2 regions of the Micromonospora sp. NPDC005220 genome follow, and region 1 is predicted to be linked to the other one. Evidence: riboswitches for the same ligand, from Rfam matches in the RefSeq annotation. Region 1 holds a riboswitch; the other holds the start of a gene.

What was found. A riboswitch is a leader RNA that binds a small molecule or an ion and turns the genes downstream of it on or off. The one in region 1 is predicted to bind cobalamin.
Region 2: it holds a riboswitch for cobalamin, as region 1 does, so the genes downstream of both, ABZU52_RS15810 (ribonucleoside-diphosphate reductase subunit alpha) here and cobN (cobaltochelatase subunit CobN) in region 1, are expected to answer to the same signal.

What each region holds. Positions count from the first base shown of each region.
Region 1 covers NZ_JBEXHP010000091.1:13,036-20,768, reverse strand. Annotated here, with positions in the region: gene cobN (cobaltochelatase subunit CobN) at 1-2,396, opposite strand, end outside; cobalamin riboswitch at 2,713-2,842, opposite strand; gene ABZU52_RS25260 (helix-turn-helix domain-containing protein) at 3,165-4,124, opposite strand; gene ABZU52_RS25255 (MFS transporter) at 4,183-5,484, shown strand; gene ABZU52_RS25250 (hypothetical protein) at 5,512-5,847, opposite strand; gene ABZU52_RS25245 (RNA polymerase sigma factor) at 5,984-6,556, shown strand; gene ABZU52_RS25240 (hypothetical protein) at 6,549-7,262, shown strand; gene ABZU52_RS25235 (hypothetical protein) at 7,364-7,733, shown strand, end outside.
Region 2 covers NZ_JBEXHP010000035.1:19,936-27,668, forward strand. Annotated here, with positions in the region: gene ABZU52_RS15790 (ATP-binding cassette domain-containing protein) at 1-168, shown strand, start outside; gene ABZU52_RS15795 (aldo/keto reductase) at 174-1,154, shown strand; gene ABZU52_RS15800 (FadR/GntR family transcriptional regulator) at 1,165-1,887, opposite strand; gene ABZU52_RS15805 (enolase C-terminal domain-like protein) at 1,895-3,289, opposite strand; cobalamin riboswitch at 3,580-3,797, shown strand; gene ABZU52_RS15810 (ribonucleoside-diphosphate reductase subunit alpha) at 3,989-6,307, shown strand; gene ABZU52_RS15815 (ribonucleotide-diphosphate reductase subunit beta) at 6,364-7,359, shown strand; gene ABZU52_RS15820 (winged helix-turn-helix domain-containing protein) at 7,460-7,687, opposite strand.

The DNA.
Region 1 (7,733 bases):
GACAGCTCGTCGGTGGTCCGGTCCAGGCGGGGTACCAGCTCGGTGGCGGCGAAGTGCAGCACCGCGGCGACGTCCGGGAGCGGCTGGCCGGTCACCTCGGTCACCACGGCGTCGATCGCGTGCACGGCCCAGTCCAGGGTCTCCATGCCGACGACCAGCCGCCGCGCGAGGGCCTCGATGAGGTCGATCGCGTCGGCGGCGGTGCCGGCCGGCCCGTCCACCACGTCGGTCAACGCCGGCGGCAGCGCCAGTCGCTGTCCCGGCGCCGCGAGCAACTCCTGCTCGTCGAGCCCGTAGGTGACGGCGAGGGCCTGCCGCAGGCCGGGCAGGGCGCGGGCGCCGCCCCAGATCTGCGGGGCGCGCAGCACCGCGAGGACCAGGTTGACCCGCGCCTCGCCGGTGGGAGCGTCGGCGAGGATGTGCAGCCCGTCGCGGATCTGCACGTCCTTGACCTCGCACAGGTACCCGTCGAGGTGCAGCACGAAGTCGTCGAAGTCGTCCGGGTCGGGCATCGCCTCGGCGTGCAGGTCGTGGTGCAGCTCGGCGGCGCGCACCAGGTCCCAGATCTGGGCTCGCACGGTGGGCACCTTGGCCGGGTCGAGTGCCTGCACTGTCGCGTACTCGTCCAGCAGCTGCTCCAGTTTGGCCAGGTCGCCGTAGGTTTCGGCGCGGGCCATCGGCGGCACCAGGTGGTCGACGACCACGGCGTGCGCCCGCCGCTTGGCCTGGGTGCCCTCGCCGGGGTCGTTGACGATGAACGGGTACACCAGCGGCAGGTCGCCGAGGACCGCGTCGGGCGCGCAGCCGGCGGCCAGACCGAGGCCCTTGCCGGGCAGCCACTCCAGGGTGCCGTGTTTGCCCAGGTGCACCACGGCGTCCGCGCCGAAGCCGCCGTCCGTCACCGGCGCGGTCAACCAGCGGTACGCGGCCAGGTAGTGGTGACTCGGCGGCAGGTCCGGGTCGTGGTAGATGGCGATCGGGTTTTCCCCGAAGCCGCGGGGCGGCTGGATCAGCAGCACCACGTTGCCGAAGCGCAGCCCGGCGAGCACGATGTCGCCGCCCTCGGTGTACAGCTCGCCGGGCGGCTCACCCCAGTGCTCCCGCATCCGCTCGCGCAGCTCGACCGGGACCTGGTCGAACCAGCGCCGGTACGTCTGCCCCGGTATCCGGGCCTCGGCGGCGGCCAACTGCTCCGGGGTGAGCCACTCCACGTCGTGACCACCGGCGGCGATCAGCGCGTGGATCAGCGCGTCGCCGTCCTGGGGCGGTGGCGCGTTCCCCAGGTCGTAGCCGGCCTCGGCCAGCGCGGCGAAGAGCCGGACCGCCGAGGCCGGGGTGTCCAACCCGACGGCGTTACCGACCCGGGAGTGCTTGGTGGGGTACGAGCTGAGCACCACGGCGATCCGCTTGTCGGCGGGTGGCACGTACCGCAGCCGGGCGTGGCGCACCGCGATCCCGGCGACCCGGGCGGCTCGCTCGGGGTCGGCGGCGTAGACCGAGAGCCCGTCGGCGTCGATCTGCTTGAACGAGAACGGCACAGTGACGATCCGGCCGTCGAACTCGGGGATGGCCACCTGCATCGCCGCGTCCAACGGGGACAGCCCGGCGTCGCTGTCGGCCCACTGCGCCCGGGTGCTGGTGAGGCAGAGCGCCTGGATGACCGGCACGTCCAGGGCGGCCAGGGCGCCGACGTCCCAGGCGTCCTCGTCACCGCCACCGGAGGCGTCCGCGGCCACCGCGCCGCCGGCGGCGAGCACCGTGACCAGCAGCGCGTCACAGCGGGCGAAGAGCCCGAGCGGGCCGGTGTTCGCGGTCAGCCCGCGCAGCGAGCCGCAGAAGATCGGCAACGGGTTGCCGCCGGCCCGGTGGACCGCGTCCGCGAGCACGTCGACGAAACCGGTGTTGCCGGCGAGAGCGTGCGCCCGGTAGAAGACGATCCCCACGGTGGGCCGGCCCGGGTCGACGGGGTGTTCGCCGTGCACGCCGTACGCCGGGGTGGGCGCGGGCGGGGTGAACCCCTCGCCGGTGAGCAGCACCGTGTCGGAGAGGAACCGGGCCAACTGCCCCAGGTTGTCCGGACCGCCCTCGACCAGGTACGCCAGCGCCTGGGTGACGACCCCGGACGGCACTGTGGAGATGGCCATCAGCTCCGCGTCGGGTAGTGCCTCACCGCCGAGCACGACCGTCGGCACGCCGGTGGCGAGCACCGCGGCGAGGCCGTCCGGCCACGCCTGCCGACCGCCGAGCAGGCGTACGACGACGAGGGCGACCCCGTCGAGCAGGGCGGGCACCTCCTCGACGGTGACTCGCGCGGGGTTGGCCAACCGGTAGTCGGCGTCGCTGGCGCGGGCGGCCAGCAGGTCGGTGTCGGCGGTGGACAGCAGCAGAATGCGCACGGCAGGCTCCGGACGGTAACGTCAGCGCGCTCGCGGAAGCGATTCGGCGACGACGTGGGGGTGGGCGCGGGGTTCAGCGGACGCCGCGACCCGGACGGCTCACCGGCGCGAGACCGGCGGCGACGGGTAGCGAAGTGCGAACCTCAGCGGTGAACGGGGCCCCAGAGCCCGGATGCCGGCGCGATCGTGCGGCCGGATCGGTGCGCGGCGGCGGGACCGCCGCTCGGGGTACGACGGTGCTCGTCGGTGCGCGAGACGCCATGCGTCATCGGGTCCTCCTCGGGTGTCCACGCCCTGGGGTACGTCCCGACGGCCGAAGTATCCTGGCTTCCGGATCGACGCTCTCCCCCGGCCTTCCAACCGCAGACACACGGCCGTGGCGCACGAGGGGGGATCACTCCCCGGTGACAGTGGCGGGACCGCGTCGGATTCGCACCGACTTCCTTCACTGCCGTCAGGCCGCGAATGCTGCCACACCCCTCCGCCGCCGGTCAACGCCAGCCCGGCCCCGCCAGACGGACGCCACTAATCGAGATTCGGCGATCGGTGCCCGCGCTGCTGCGCGCGACGCAATGCCCACATCAATGTCTGCGGCCCTTTGCTCTGCTTATCTATATGCACCAGGCACGCAGCGTCACCGGTGCACATGGGTAAGCAGAGCAAAGGGCGGCTGGAGGCAATCTGGCCTGCGCCGATGGTCCGGGGGAGTGTGATGATCGACGCCGGCCAGGGCCCCGCGCACACCCACTACTGGGACCATGTGCCCCGTCAGAACGATGAGGCTCCGGCCACGAGCGCCCGCGCCGCATCCGTCCACCAGTAGAGGACTTCCCGACCCGACCGGCGCTTCTGAAGCAGACCGGCCTCGGTCAGCACGCGCAGGTGACCACCGACCGTGCCGAGCGGCAGTCCGGTCGCGGCGACCACGGCCGTGGTGCTGACCGGCTCGGCCGCCTGCACCAGAACCCTGCTCCGTGCGGTCCCGAGCAGGCGGCGCAGAGGATCCGGTGTGGTGAGAGACGCCTCGGCGAAGATCCCCGTCACCGGATAGACGATCCCGAAGCGGTCGGGCAACCTCCAGGAGATCCAGCCTCCCCGGCAGTGGGCCGCGAAGAACGTCAACGTCCCGCCCCGCACGTCGGACGGTGGGTAGGGCCGCTCCTCGACCTGCAGCCGGCCGTTGCCCAGCCAGCGCATGCCCGGCCGCATGTCGTTGATGACCCCCGACCATCCGTCCCTGCCGAGGCGGGAGATCCGGGACACCACATCGGCACGTAGCACCGACTGCCGGCGCGGCCAGTCCGCTTCGATCGTGTGACACCAGACCCACCGCACCAGGGCGGCCGTCCGGCTCGCCAACCCCGAACAGCGCAACTCCGGGGCCAGCGGCGAACGTACGTGGGCCAGATCCGCACGAATTCGGTCGTCCGGCAGCGACTCCAGCTCCACGAGCTCGTCGTCCAACGTCAGGTCCGGACGGGCGGGCGGCACCGTCAGAAAGTCAGCCATCCAGGAGGACGATATGGCGTGCGCCAGGATGGCCCGGGTCACCGGGTCACCGTCGAGATAGCCCTGGAAGGCGTCGACATGCTGGTCGCGCCAGGCCCGATGCCACGGAAGCGGCTGACCCCGGCGCAGGATATTCAGTGCCGCCAACGTCTCGGTGAGCTGCGAAGTGCCGAAACGGGCCTGCGCCATCACTTCGGCGTCGACCAGGAACACCGCCATGTTTCGCCTCCAGTCGAAACTCTAGGGAGGCGCTGCGGGATGTCGCAAGCTCCGGGACATGCACAGCGACACCCAGCCAGGCACCCCGACGACCGTGCGCGCGCGGAACTTCACGGCGCTGTGGGCCGGTGCCGCGGTCACCAACCTGGCAGACGGCGTCGTCAAGTTGACCTTGCCGCTGGCGGCCGTCTCGATGACGGACTCCCCCGCTCTGGTTGCCGCCGCCACCCTGGCCAACACCCTGCCCTGGTTGCTGTTCTCACTGCCCGCCGGTGCCCTCGCCGACCGGGCGGATCGCCGGCACCTGATCATGACGATGGCCGCCGCGCGCACCCTGGTTCTCGCCGTACTCGTGGGTGCCCTCGTCCTGGACGTCCTTCCGCTGGCCGGCCTGTACGCGGTGGCGCTGCTCCTCGGCACCGCCGAGGTCTTCGCCGACACCACCCGGATGTCGGTTGTGCCGATGGTCGTGCCCCGCAACCGCATGGAGGCCGCGTTCGCGAGGTTGACCGCGACCGAGACCGCGGCCAACGAGTTCATCGGGCCCCCGCTGGGTGGCCTGCTAGCCGCCACTGGATTGGCTGTCGCGCTCGGCGCCGGCGGCGTCGGCTACGCGGGCGCGCTACTCGCCCTGGCCGTCATGACCGGTCACTACCGCAGCAGCGGTCGCCCCGGACCGGCGACGAACGCTCCGGGCCTCCGCACCGACATTCGGGAGGGCATCCAATACGTGTGGCAGGCAAAAATTCTGCGGACCCTGCTGCTGGTGGCCGGCGCAGCGAGTGGGTGCTGGGCCGCCTGGATGGCGGTCCTCGTCGTCTACGCGATCGCACCCGGACCGATGAACCTGAGCCGCGCGGAGTACGGCCTGCTGATCGGAGCCCTGGGAGTGGGTGGCGTCGTGGGAGCTTCCGCCGCGCCCGCGCTCACCCGCCGGCTGGGACGGCGGGTCGTCCTCGCCGCGTCAATGGCCAGCTTCGCCGTGCTGCTGGCAGCACCAGCGGTCACCTCGTCCCCCCGGCTGATCGCCGTGACGACCGTCCTGGGCGGCGCCGGCTCCGGCGCGTGGAACGTCACCTACAGTTCGTTGCGCGCGCTCGTCGTGCCCGATGAGATGATGGGGCGCTACAGCGGGGTCAGCCGCCTGACCAGCTGGGGATCGATGCCGCTCGGGGCTCTGGTCGCCGGCCTGACCGCGGAACTGGTCAGCGTACGAGCGGTCTTCTGGGGCGGGGCGGGTCTCTGCGCCCTCGTGCTCGCCGCGACGATACGAACTGTGGCATCGCCCGAATTCCGGCGGATGGAGGCCCGCGCGACCGCCTTCCACGAACCTGCGCCGGCCCACCCGCACCGATCCTGACGGCCGGAAACTCGGCGGAGCGGGCGTTCAGCGGGCGTGGCGTTCCGGGTGGGCCCGGCTCCAGGTCCGCATCCGCTCCGGGTAGCCGGTGCGCGCCGCCTCGTACAACGGCACCGCGTGCTTGCGGGCGATGGCCCCGGCCGCGCGGGGCGTTCCGGTACGGCGGCGGATCCACTCACCGTCGTGGGCGATCGCCACCACTGTGGTGTCCGTCGCGGTCGTCTCCGGCTCCAGGTAGAACTCCACCCCCTGCCGGCTGGCGACGAACTCCTCCAGCGCCGCGAGATCGTCGCGGGTCGCCTCCCGGTCCAGTTTCGTCGGGGTCGCCTCGGCACCCCGTGACCGGCGATTGAACCAGCTCATGCCCGCCCCTCTCCTCGACGCCCCTCCAGTGCAGCACCGATTCCTGGCAATACCCTGCACGCCGGATGGGAGAAAGCTGACCTGCCTCGGGAGATCCGGGTGGAACCGGCGGCGGGTGGGCGGTGTCATGTGGGTGATGCGAACGGAGGCTCCCCTGGACGACGAGGCGCTCGTCACCCGCGCTCGGGCAGGTGACCTGGAGGCGTACAACCTCCTGGTCGCCCGGCACACCGCGTCCGCGTACCGGACGGCGGTGCTGCTCGGCGCCGGCTCCGACTCCGAGGACGTCATCCAGGAGGCGTTTGTGAAGGCGTACCGGAAGCTGTCCCGTTACCGGGGCGACGCGTCCTTCCGGTCGTGGCTGCTGGCGATCGTCGCCAACGAGACCCGCAACCTGCACCGCTCCCGCGGACGGCGCGACGGGCTCGTGCTGCGGGCGGCGGCAGCGGACCCGACGTCCGAGGTCGCCGAGGACGACGCGGTCGGCGCGGTCCTCGCCGGGGAGCGCCGGGCGTCGCTGGTGCAGGCCCTGCGGCAACTGCCGGTACGCGACCGCGAGGTGATCGTCTGCCGGTTCTTCCTCGATCTCACCGAGGAGGAGACGGTGGCGGCGCTGGGCTGGCCCCGGGGCACGGTGAAGTCGCGCACCTCCCGGGCCCTGGCGAAGCTTCGCAGCCTGCTCGACCGGGAGGAGGTCCGGCATGGGTGACCTCGAACGGGAACTGCGTGACCTCTCCGCCTGGCTGGACATCCCCGATCCGCCCGACGTGACCGCCCGCGTCCGGGTACGCCTCAGCAGGCCCGCGCGCCGGTGGCGCTCGATCGTCGCCGCGGCGCTGGTCGCCCTGATCGTGGTGGCGGTGGTGCCGCCGACGCGGGCCGCCATCGCCGACGTCGTCACCGGGCTGCTGCGCTTCGCCGGCGTCAGCATCGCCACCGCGCCCGCCCCGACGCCGGCCGGCGGCACCGCGTCGCCGTTGCCCGGACAGCGGGCCGTCGCGCTGGACGAGGCGCAGCGGGCGGTGCGGTTCCCGATCCGCCTGCCGGCGAAGCTGGGCCCACCCGAACGGGTGCTGGTCGCCGACCCGGACGCCACCGGCAGGTACCGGGTGGCGACGCTGCTCTACGACGGGGGCGCGCTGCGCGTCGACGCGTTCGACGGTCACCTCGACCTGGCCTTCCACAAGGAGGTCAGCCCGCCGGGAGCGAACTGGGTCCAGGTCAACGGCGACTTCGCCGTCTGGGTCGACGGCCCACACGTGCTGTCCTACGTGGACCGGGCGGGCGGGATCCGCCGGGAGACCGCCCGCCTGGCCGCCTCCACGCTGATCTGGCAGGACAACGAGGTGAGCTACCGGCTGGAGGGCGACCTCACCAAGGCCGAGGCGATCGAGATCGCCCGCTCGCTGCGTTAGGGAACCGCGCGGGGTCGGCCGGTGTCCTGAAGACACGACGATTCGCCGCCGCTCGGTCTGTTCCAGCCCGAGGTGGCGGCCGGTGTACCGGAGGAGTGCGGATGGGTTCACGGGGCAGGTTGATGCTGGTGTCATCGGTGGTCCTGTTGGCGGGGTGCACGACCACGGCCAGCGGCGGGGCGGCCGCACCGGCTGCTACCACAGCCGCGACGACCACCACCGCTGCCGCCACCACGGCGAACGCGGCGAGCACCGCGACGGGCTGCGGTTCGCGGGTGGAGACGGGGTCCCTGCCCGACTGGGCGGACGCCGGTTTCAGCGGGGACGCGCGGGTGCCGCACGTCTTCGGCGCCAAGGGTGACATCGTGGCGGTGCTGTTCGCCCACCCGCTGCGGCAGGTCCGGACGGACGGATCGAACAACAAGATCCTCTGGGTGGCCCGCGCCGCCACGACCTCGCCCGACCCGTCCG
Region 2 (7,733 bases), on a different contig from region 1:
GTGGTGCTGGTGAGCCACAACATGCCGCAGGTGCTCGAGATCGCCGACCGGGTCGAGGTGCTGCGCCTCGGCCGACGGGCGGCCCAACTTCGCGCCGACGAGGTCAGCACCGACGACCTGGTCGCGGCGATGACCGGCAGCACCAGCGTGGAACGGGACGAGCGGTGACGGCGGTGCCGGTGACCCTGAACGCCGCCCAGCCGCGGCTGCGGCTGGGCCCACTGGGCTTCGGCGCCTCGCAGGGCGGCAATCTCTACCGGGCGACGTCGGATGAGCAGTTCGCCGCCGCGGTGGACACCGCGTGGGCAGGCGGCATCCGATACTTCGACACGGCACCGCATTACGGGCTGGGCCTGTCCGAACGGCGGCTGGGCGCGGCCCTGCGCTCCCGCCCGCGCGGCGAGTACGTGGTGTCGTCGAAAGTCGGCCGGCTGCTGGTGCCGTCGCCGGAGACGGCACACCGGCGGGATCCGGAGGGGTTCGACGTGCCCGCCGATCATCGCCGGGTCTGGGACTTCAGCCGCGACGGCGTACGCCGTTCGTTGGAGGCCAGCCTTCGGCGCACCGGCCTGGACCGGATCGACGTGGTGTATCTGCATGACCCGGACGAGCATTGGGAGCAGGCCGCCCGCGAGGCGGTCCCGGCGTTGGTGCAGCTGCGGGAGCAGGGTGTGATCGGTGCCGTCGGGGCCGGGATGAACCAGTCCGCGATGCTGGCCCGCTTCGTGGCGGAGACCGACGTGGACGTGGTGATGTGCGCCGGCCGGTACACCCTGCTGGAGCAGGGCGCGTTGACCGACCTGCTGCCCGTCGCGCAGGCCCGCCACGTCGGTGTGGTGGTCGCCGGGGTCTACAACTCCGGGCTGCTGGCCCGGGACGTGCCGCCGACCGACGCCGTCTACGACTACCGGCAGGCGCCGGCCGAGGTGATCGACCAGGCCCGCCGGATAGCGTGGGTGTGTCAGACGTACGGCGTCACGCTGCCGCAGGCGGCGTTGGCGTTCGTCCGTCGTCACCCGGCCGTGGTCTCGACGGTGGTCGGCATGCGCGACGAGGCCCAGGTCACCGAGACCCTGAGCCGAGCTGACGTCGACGTCCCGGATCAGCTCTGGACGGCGTTGTACGACGAGGGGCTGCTCGACGTGCAGTCGTAGGGGCCGACGGTCACGACCCGGCCGCCTCGGTGCTGGTGTCACCGTCGTCGGGCAACCCCTGCAACGACTCCTCCACGCCGATCAGGTGGTTGGCCATCCGGGTGCGGGCCCGCTCCGGGTCGCGCGCCACGAGGGCCTTCAGGATCGCCACGTGTTCGTCATGGGTACGCAGGTCCGCGCCCTCCTCGTGCAGACTCCGCCAGAGCCGGCCCCGGATGGTGCGCCCGGCGAAGGCTTCGATCAGACCGACCAGCACCGGATTCTCGGCGTGCACCGCGATGATCCGGTGAAAGGCGATGTCGATCTCCATGATCCGCTCGTGGTCCTGCGGTGACTGGCCGACCATCCGGGCCGCCTCGTCGAGCAGGTCACCCGCCTGGGCCAGGGCCTCGTCGGTGATCCTGGTCGCCGCCAGCCGGGCCGCCTCGCACTCCAGCAGCCGCCGGACGGTGTGGATGTGCCGTGGGTCGCCCTGACCCTGGAAGTCCACCACGAAACCCATCGGGGCCAGCAGCTGTGGCGCGTCGAGGTTGGTGACGTAGGTGCCGTCGCCCTGGCGGATGTTGACGATGCCGAGGATCGACAGGGCCGACATGCCCTCGCGCAGCGAGCCCCGCGAGACGCCGAGCGACTCGGCGAGGTCCTTCTCGATGGGCAGCCGGTCTCCCGGCCTGAACTGCCCTTCGAGGATCATCCGCTTGATGCCGTTGACCACTTCGTCAGTGCGAGACATGACTCCCCTAGCGGCCGGCGGGGGTGGCCTTCCCACCCGCGATCACGTACGCCTCCGGAGATGCCACCGTAGTCGGGTCTGCCGCCGCCCAGTAGTGGCCGTCGGGAAACCGGTAGAGCGCGACCGACTCCTGACGCATCCGGGTGGAGTAGCCGGGCTGGCTGGGCAGGACGTAACCGCTGCCCGAGCCGGTGTCCCGGATGATGCACGGATCGGTGAAGTGCTCGTGCAGGTGGTCGACGAACTCGGTGACCCGGTTGGTGAGATCCCCCGAGATCGCGACGTAGTCGAGCACCGACACGTGTTGGACCATCTCGCACAGCCCGACGCCGCCGGCGTGTGGGCACACCGGGACGTCGAACTTCGCGGCGAGCAGCAGCACCGCGACGATCTCGTTGATGCTGGCCAACCTGCCGGTGTCCAGCTGGCAGAAGTCGATGGCCTGGGCTTGGAACAGCTGCTTGAACATCACCCGGTTGTGGCAGTGCTCGCCGGTGGCGACGCCGATCGGAGCGACGGCACGGCGCACGGCCGCGTGGCCCAGGATGTCGTCGGGGCTGGTCGGCTCCTCGATCCACAGTGGTGTGAACCGGGCGAGGGCGGTGACCCACTCGATGGCCTGACCGACGTCCCACACCTGGTTGGCGTCGATCATGAGGTTGCGATCCGGCCCGAGGATCTCCCGCGCGATCGCGCAGCGGCGGATGTCGTCCTCAAGGTTGGCGCCCACCTTGAGCTTGACGTAGCCGTAGCCGGTGTCGACCGCCTCCTGGCACAGTCGGCGCAGCTTGTCGTCGCCGTAGCCGAGCCAACCCGCCGAGGTGGTGTAGGCGGGGTAGCCGGTGCGGTCGAGCTCGGCGAGGCGGGCCGCCTTCGTGCCTTCCTTGGCCCGCAGGATGGCCAGTGCCTCGTCCCGGGTCAGCGCGTCGGACAGGTAGCGCAGGTCCGCGATGTCGACGAGTTGCTCGGGGGTCATCTCGACGAGCAGCCGCCACAGCGGCTTGTCGGCGAGCCGGGCGACCAGGTCCCACGACGCGTTCAACACGGCGGCGAGGGACAGGTGGACGACACCCTTCTCCGGGCCGAGCCAGCGCAGCTGCGAGTCGGAGGTGAGGAGGCGGTAGACCGCGCCCATGTCCGCTGCCATCGTGGCCACGTCCAGGCCGACGAGGAGCTGTGCCTGGTGGACCGCCGCCGCCGCGACGATGTCGTTGCCGCGACCGATGGTGAAGGTCAGGCCGTGCCCCGCTAGCGGCGCACCGGTGCCGTCGACGCCGTCGGTGTGCAGGACGACGTAGGCCGCCGAATAGTCGCCGTCCTTGTTCATGGCGTCTGATCCGTCAGCGGTCAGGGAGGTGGGGAAGCGGACGTCTTCGACGGTGACGGCAGTGATCTGCGGCATGCGCTCCTCGCCCGACTCGACCAAAGATCAGATGATCAAAGGGAGTATACGGACGGCTGCTTCGGACAGTCAACGTTGTCGATCACCACCAAGCCGCAGACATATGATGTTTGCGGCACTGCCGAGATCCACCTCACCGGCCGTGCACGCCCGCGCGAGAGCCCGCCCCGGTTGTCTCGCGGCGATCGGGTCGAGCGTAGTCGGTGGGGTTGGTGATCGTGATCACCGAGCCGCCCGCCGACACGCCCGAGACCGACATGTGGGGTGTGACAACGACTGTGTCCCTATATATGGTGTCGAGCGCAGCTGGTTCGGCCGCTCATCCGGCGCGGTCGAGGCAACAGGGAACCCGGTGGAAATCCGGGACTGTCCCGCAGCGGTGAGTGGGAACGACAGCCGTCATCAGCACTGGGCCACCGATCGGCCTGGGAAGCGACGGCCAGTAGGAGACCGGCCAACCCGGTCGTGCCCACGAGTCCGAAGACCTGCCAGCGCGCCGCGTACCCGCACCCGGGTGGGCGGCGGTCCGAGGCCGCGTGGGACGGCTGACGCCCCCTGACCCACGCCGGGCTGGCGTGGCGTCCGTCGGTGTCTGTCTCCTCGCGTCCGGACCACCAGGTCTCGAACTCCGAGGAGCGAGTGGTGACAGTCACCGAGGTAGTCCCGGCCAGCGGCGACGCGACAGTGCGGCGCACGCCGATGCAGGTCCGCAAGCGCGACGGCGGTACCGAACCCGTGGACGTGAACAAGATCGTCCGGGCGGTCGAGCGGTGGGCCGACGACCTGACCGACGTCGACCCGATGCGGGTGGCCACCCGCACCATCAGCGGCCTCTACGACGGCGCGACGACGGCCGAACTGGACCGGCTCTCCATCCAGACCTCGGCCGAGATGATCGGCGAGGAGCCGCAGTACTCGCGCCTCGCCGCGCGGCTGCTGGCCGGCTACGTCGACAAGGAGGTGCGTCGACAGGGCATCACCTCGTTCAGCGCGGCGATCCGGGTCGGCCACGCCGAGGGCCTGATCGGCGACGACACCGCCGCGTTCGTCGCCGCACACGCCACCACCCTCGACGCCGCCGTCGACCCGGACGGCGACCGTCGGTTCGAGTACTTCGGCCTGCGCACGGTGTACGACCGCTACCTGCTGCGCCACCCCACCAGCCGACTGGTGCTGGAGACACCGCAGTACTGGCTGCTGCGGGTGGCCTGTGGACTGTCCCGGACGGCGGACGAGGCGGCCGACTTCTACCGGCTGATGTCCAGCCTGGCCTACCTGCCCAGCTCACCGACCTTGTTCAACTCCGGAACCCGGCACACCCAGATGTCGTCCTGCTACCTGGTCGACTCCCCGCGCGACGAGCTGGACTCGATCTACCAGCGCTACGCCCAAGTCGCCAACCTGTCCAAGTTCGCCGGCGGCATCGGCATCGCGTACTCCCGGGTCCGCTCCCGGGGCGCGCTGATCCGGGGCACCAACGGGCAGTCCAACGGGATCGTGCCGTGGCTGCGCACCCTGGACGCGAGCGTCGCCGCGGTCAACCAGGGCGGCCGGCGCAAGGGCGCGGCCTGCGTCTACCTGGAGCCGTGGCACCCGGACATCGAGGAGTTCCTGCAACTGCGGGACAACACCGGTGAGGACGCCCGGCGCACCCACAACCTCAACCTGGCCAACTGGATCCCGGACGAGTTCATGCGCCGGGTCGAGGCCGACGAGATGTGGTCGCTGTTCGACCCGCACGAGGTGCCCGAGCTGCCCGACCTGTGGGGGGAGCGGTTCGACGCCGCGTACCGGGAGGCCGAGGCGCAGGGTCGCCACGTGCGGCAGGTCCCGGCGCGGGAGCTGTACGGGAAGATGATGCGGACCCTCGCCCAGACCGGCAACGGGTGGATGACCTTCAAGGACGCCGCCAACCGACTCTGCAACCAGACCGCCGAGCCGGGCAACGTGGTGCACCTGTCCAACCTCTGCACCGAGATCGTCGAGGTGTCCAGCGACACCGAGACCGCCGTGTGCAACCTCGGCTCGGTGAACCTCGCGGCCCACCTCGGCGACGGCGGCATCGACTGGGAGCGGCTGCGCGTCACGGTGCGGACCGCGGTGACCTTCCTCGACCGGGTGATCGGCATCAACTACTACCCGACCGCGCAGGCGGCGGCGAGCAACCCCCGCTGGCGGCCGGTCGGGCTCGGACTGATGGGGCTCCAGGACGTCTTCTTCGCGCTGCGGCTGCCGTTCGACTCGCCGGCCGCGCGGGAGCTGTCCACCCGGATCAGCGAGGAGCTGTACCTGACCGCGCTGGAGACCTCCGCCGACCTGGCGCGCGACTTCGGCGCGCACCCGGCGTACCCGCAGACCCGGGCCGCGCGGGGCCAGCTCCAGCCCGACCTGTGGGGTGTCGAGGGTACGCAGACCGCACGCTGGGCCGCCCTGCGGGAGCGGGTCGAGGCGTACGGGCTGCGCAACTCGCTGCTGGTGGCGGTCGCGCCGACAGCGACCATCGCCTCGATCGCCGGGTGCTACGAGTGCATCGAGCCGCAGGTGTCCAACCTGTTCAAGCGCGAAACCCTGTCGGGGGAGTTTCTCCAAGTCAACACCGCTCTGGTACGCGAGTTGAAGGCCCGCGGGCTGTGGACCGAGCGGATCCGTTCGGCGATCAAGCGGGCCGAGGGGTCGGTGCAGGACATCGCGGAGTTGCCGGCCGGCGTGCGGGAGTTGTTCCGCACCGCGTGGGAGCTGCCCCAGCGGGCGCTGATCGACCTGGCTGCCGCCCGCGCACCGTTCATCGACCAGTCGCAGTCGCTGAACCTGTTCCTGGCCGCGCCCACCATCGGCAAGCTCTCCTCGATGTACCTGTACGCCTGGAAGGCCGGGCTGAAGACCACCTACTACCTGCGCTCGCGCCCCGCGACGCGGATCCAGCAGGCCACCGTCAGCGCTGTCGCACCCGTCGCCGTCGACGCGGAGGCGCTGGCCTGCTCGCTGGAGAACCCCGAGTCGTGCGAGGCCTGCCAGTGACCCCCGCCGCCACCCCCGCCGCCGACACCAGCACCACCGACACGAGGACCACGCACATGCTGCTCGATCCCGGGATGGACCTCACCCTCCGCCCGATGCGCTACCCGCACTTCTTCGACCGGTTCCGCGACGCGATCCGCAACACCTGGACGGTCGAGGAGGTCGACCTGCACGCCGACCTCGCCGACCTGGACAAGCTGTCGCCGGCCGAACGGCATCTGGTCAGCCGGCTGGTGGCGTTCTTCGCCACCGGTGACACGATCGTCGCCAACAACCTGGTGCTGAACCTCTACCAGCACGTCAACAGCCCCGAGGGTCGCCTCTACCTGTCCCGGCAGCTGTTCGAGGAAGCCGTGCACGTCCAGTTCTACCTCAACCTGCTCGACACGTACGTGCCCGACGAGACCGAGCGTTTCGAAGCCTTCGCGGCCATCGAGAACATTGCCTCGATCCGCGGTAAGGCCGAGTTCTGCTTCCGCTGGATCGACTCCCTCAACGACCTCCGGGAACTGCGGTCCCGGGAGGACCGGCGGACGTTCCTGCTGAACCTGATCTGCTTCGCCGCCTGCATCGAGGGGTTGTTCTTCTACGGCGCGTTCGCGTACGTCTACTTCCTGCGCTCCCGCGGCCTGCTGCACGGCCTGGCCTCCGGCACCAACTGGGTGTTCCGCGACGAGTCGATGCACATGGCGTTCGCGTTCGACGTCGTCGACACCGTTCGCGCCGAGGAGCCGGACCTGTTCGACGACGATCTCGCCGACCAGGTCCGTCGGATGCTCATCGAGGCGGTCGAGTGTGAGGTGCAGTTCGCCGAGGACCTGTTGGGCCACGGCGTGCCCGGCCTGACGTTGGCCGACATGCGGGAGTACCTCCAGCACGTCGCCGACCGTCGGCTCGCCCAGCTCGGCATCGCGCCGCACTACGGGTCGAGCAACCCGTTCGGCTTCATGGAGTTGCAGGACGTGCAGGAGCTGTCCAACTTCTTCGAGCGGCGGGTGTCGGCGTACCAGGTCGGGGTGACCGGCACCGTCGCCTTCGACGACGACTTCTAACGACCGCGCCCCACGCGCTTCCCATGATCAGGTGATGAGAAGTAGCCCGGAGACGACCCCGACAGCTACTTTTCATCACCTGATCGAGGAAGTGGCGCGTTCAGCTCTGGACTTCTGCGACGTAGACACCTTTGCCTGGATGGCCCTCGACCAACTCGCGATCCTTCAGGATCGTCATGACCCGGTTGATGGTGGAGATGTGTACGCCATACTGCTCGGCCAGCTCACGGGTGGACGGCAGCTTCTCGCCCGGAGCAAGCTCACCCGACTTGATTTTCCCCGCGATCTCGTTGGCGATCCGCCGGTAGTCCACTCGCTCGGTCGGCATGGGTCGATCTCCGTAGGGTTCCCTGGTCTCGGCAGCCCAATCTGAT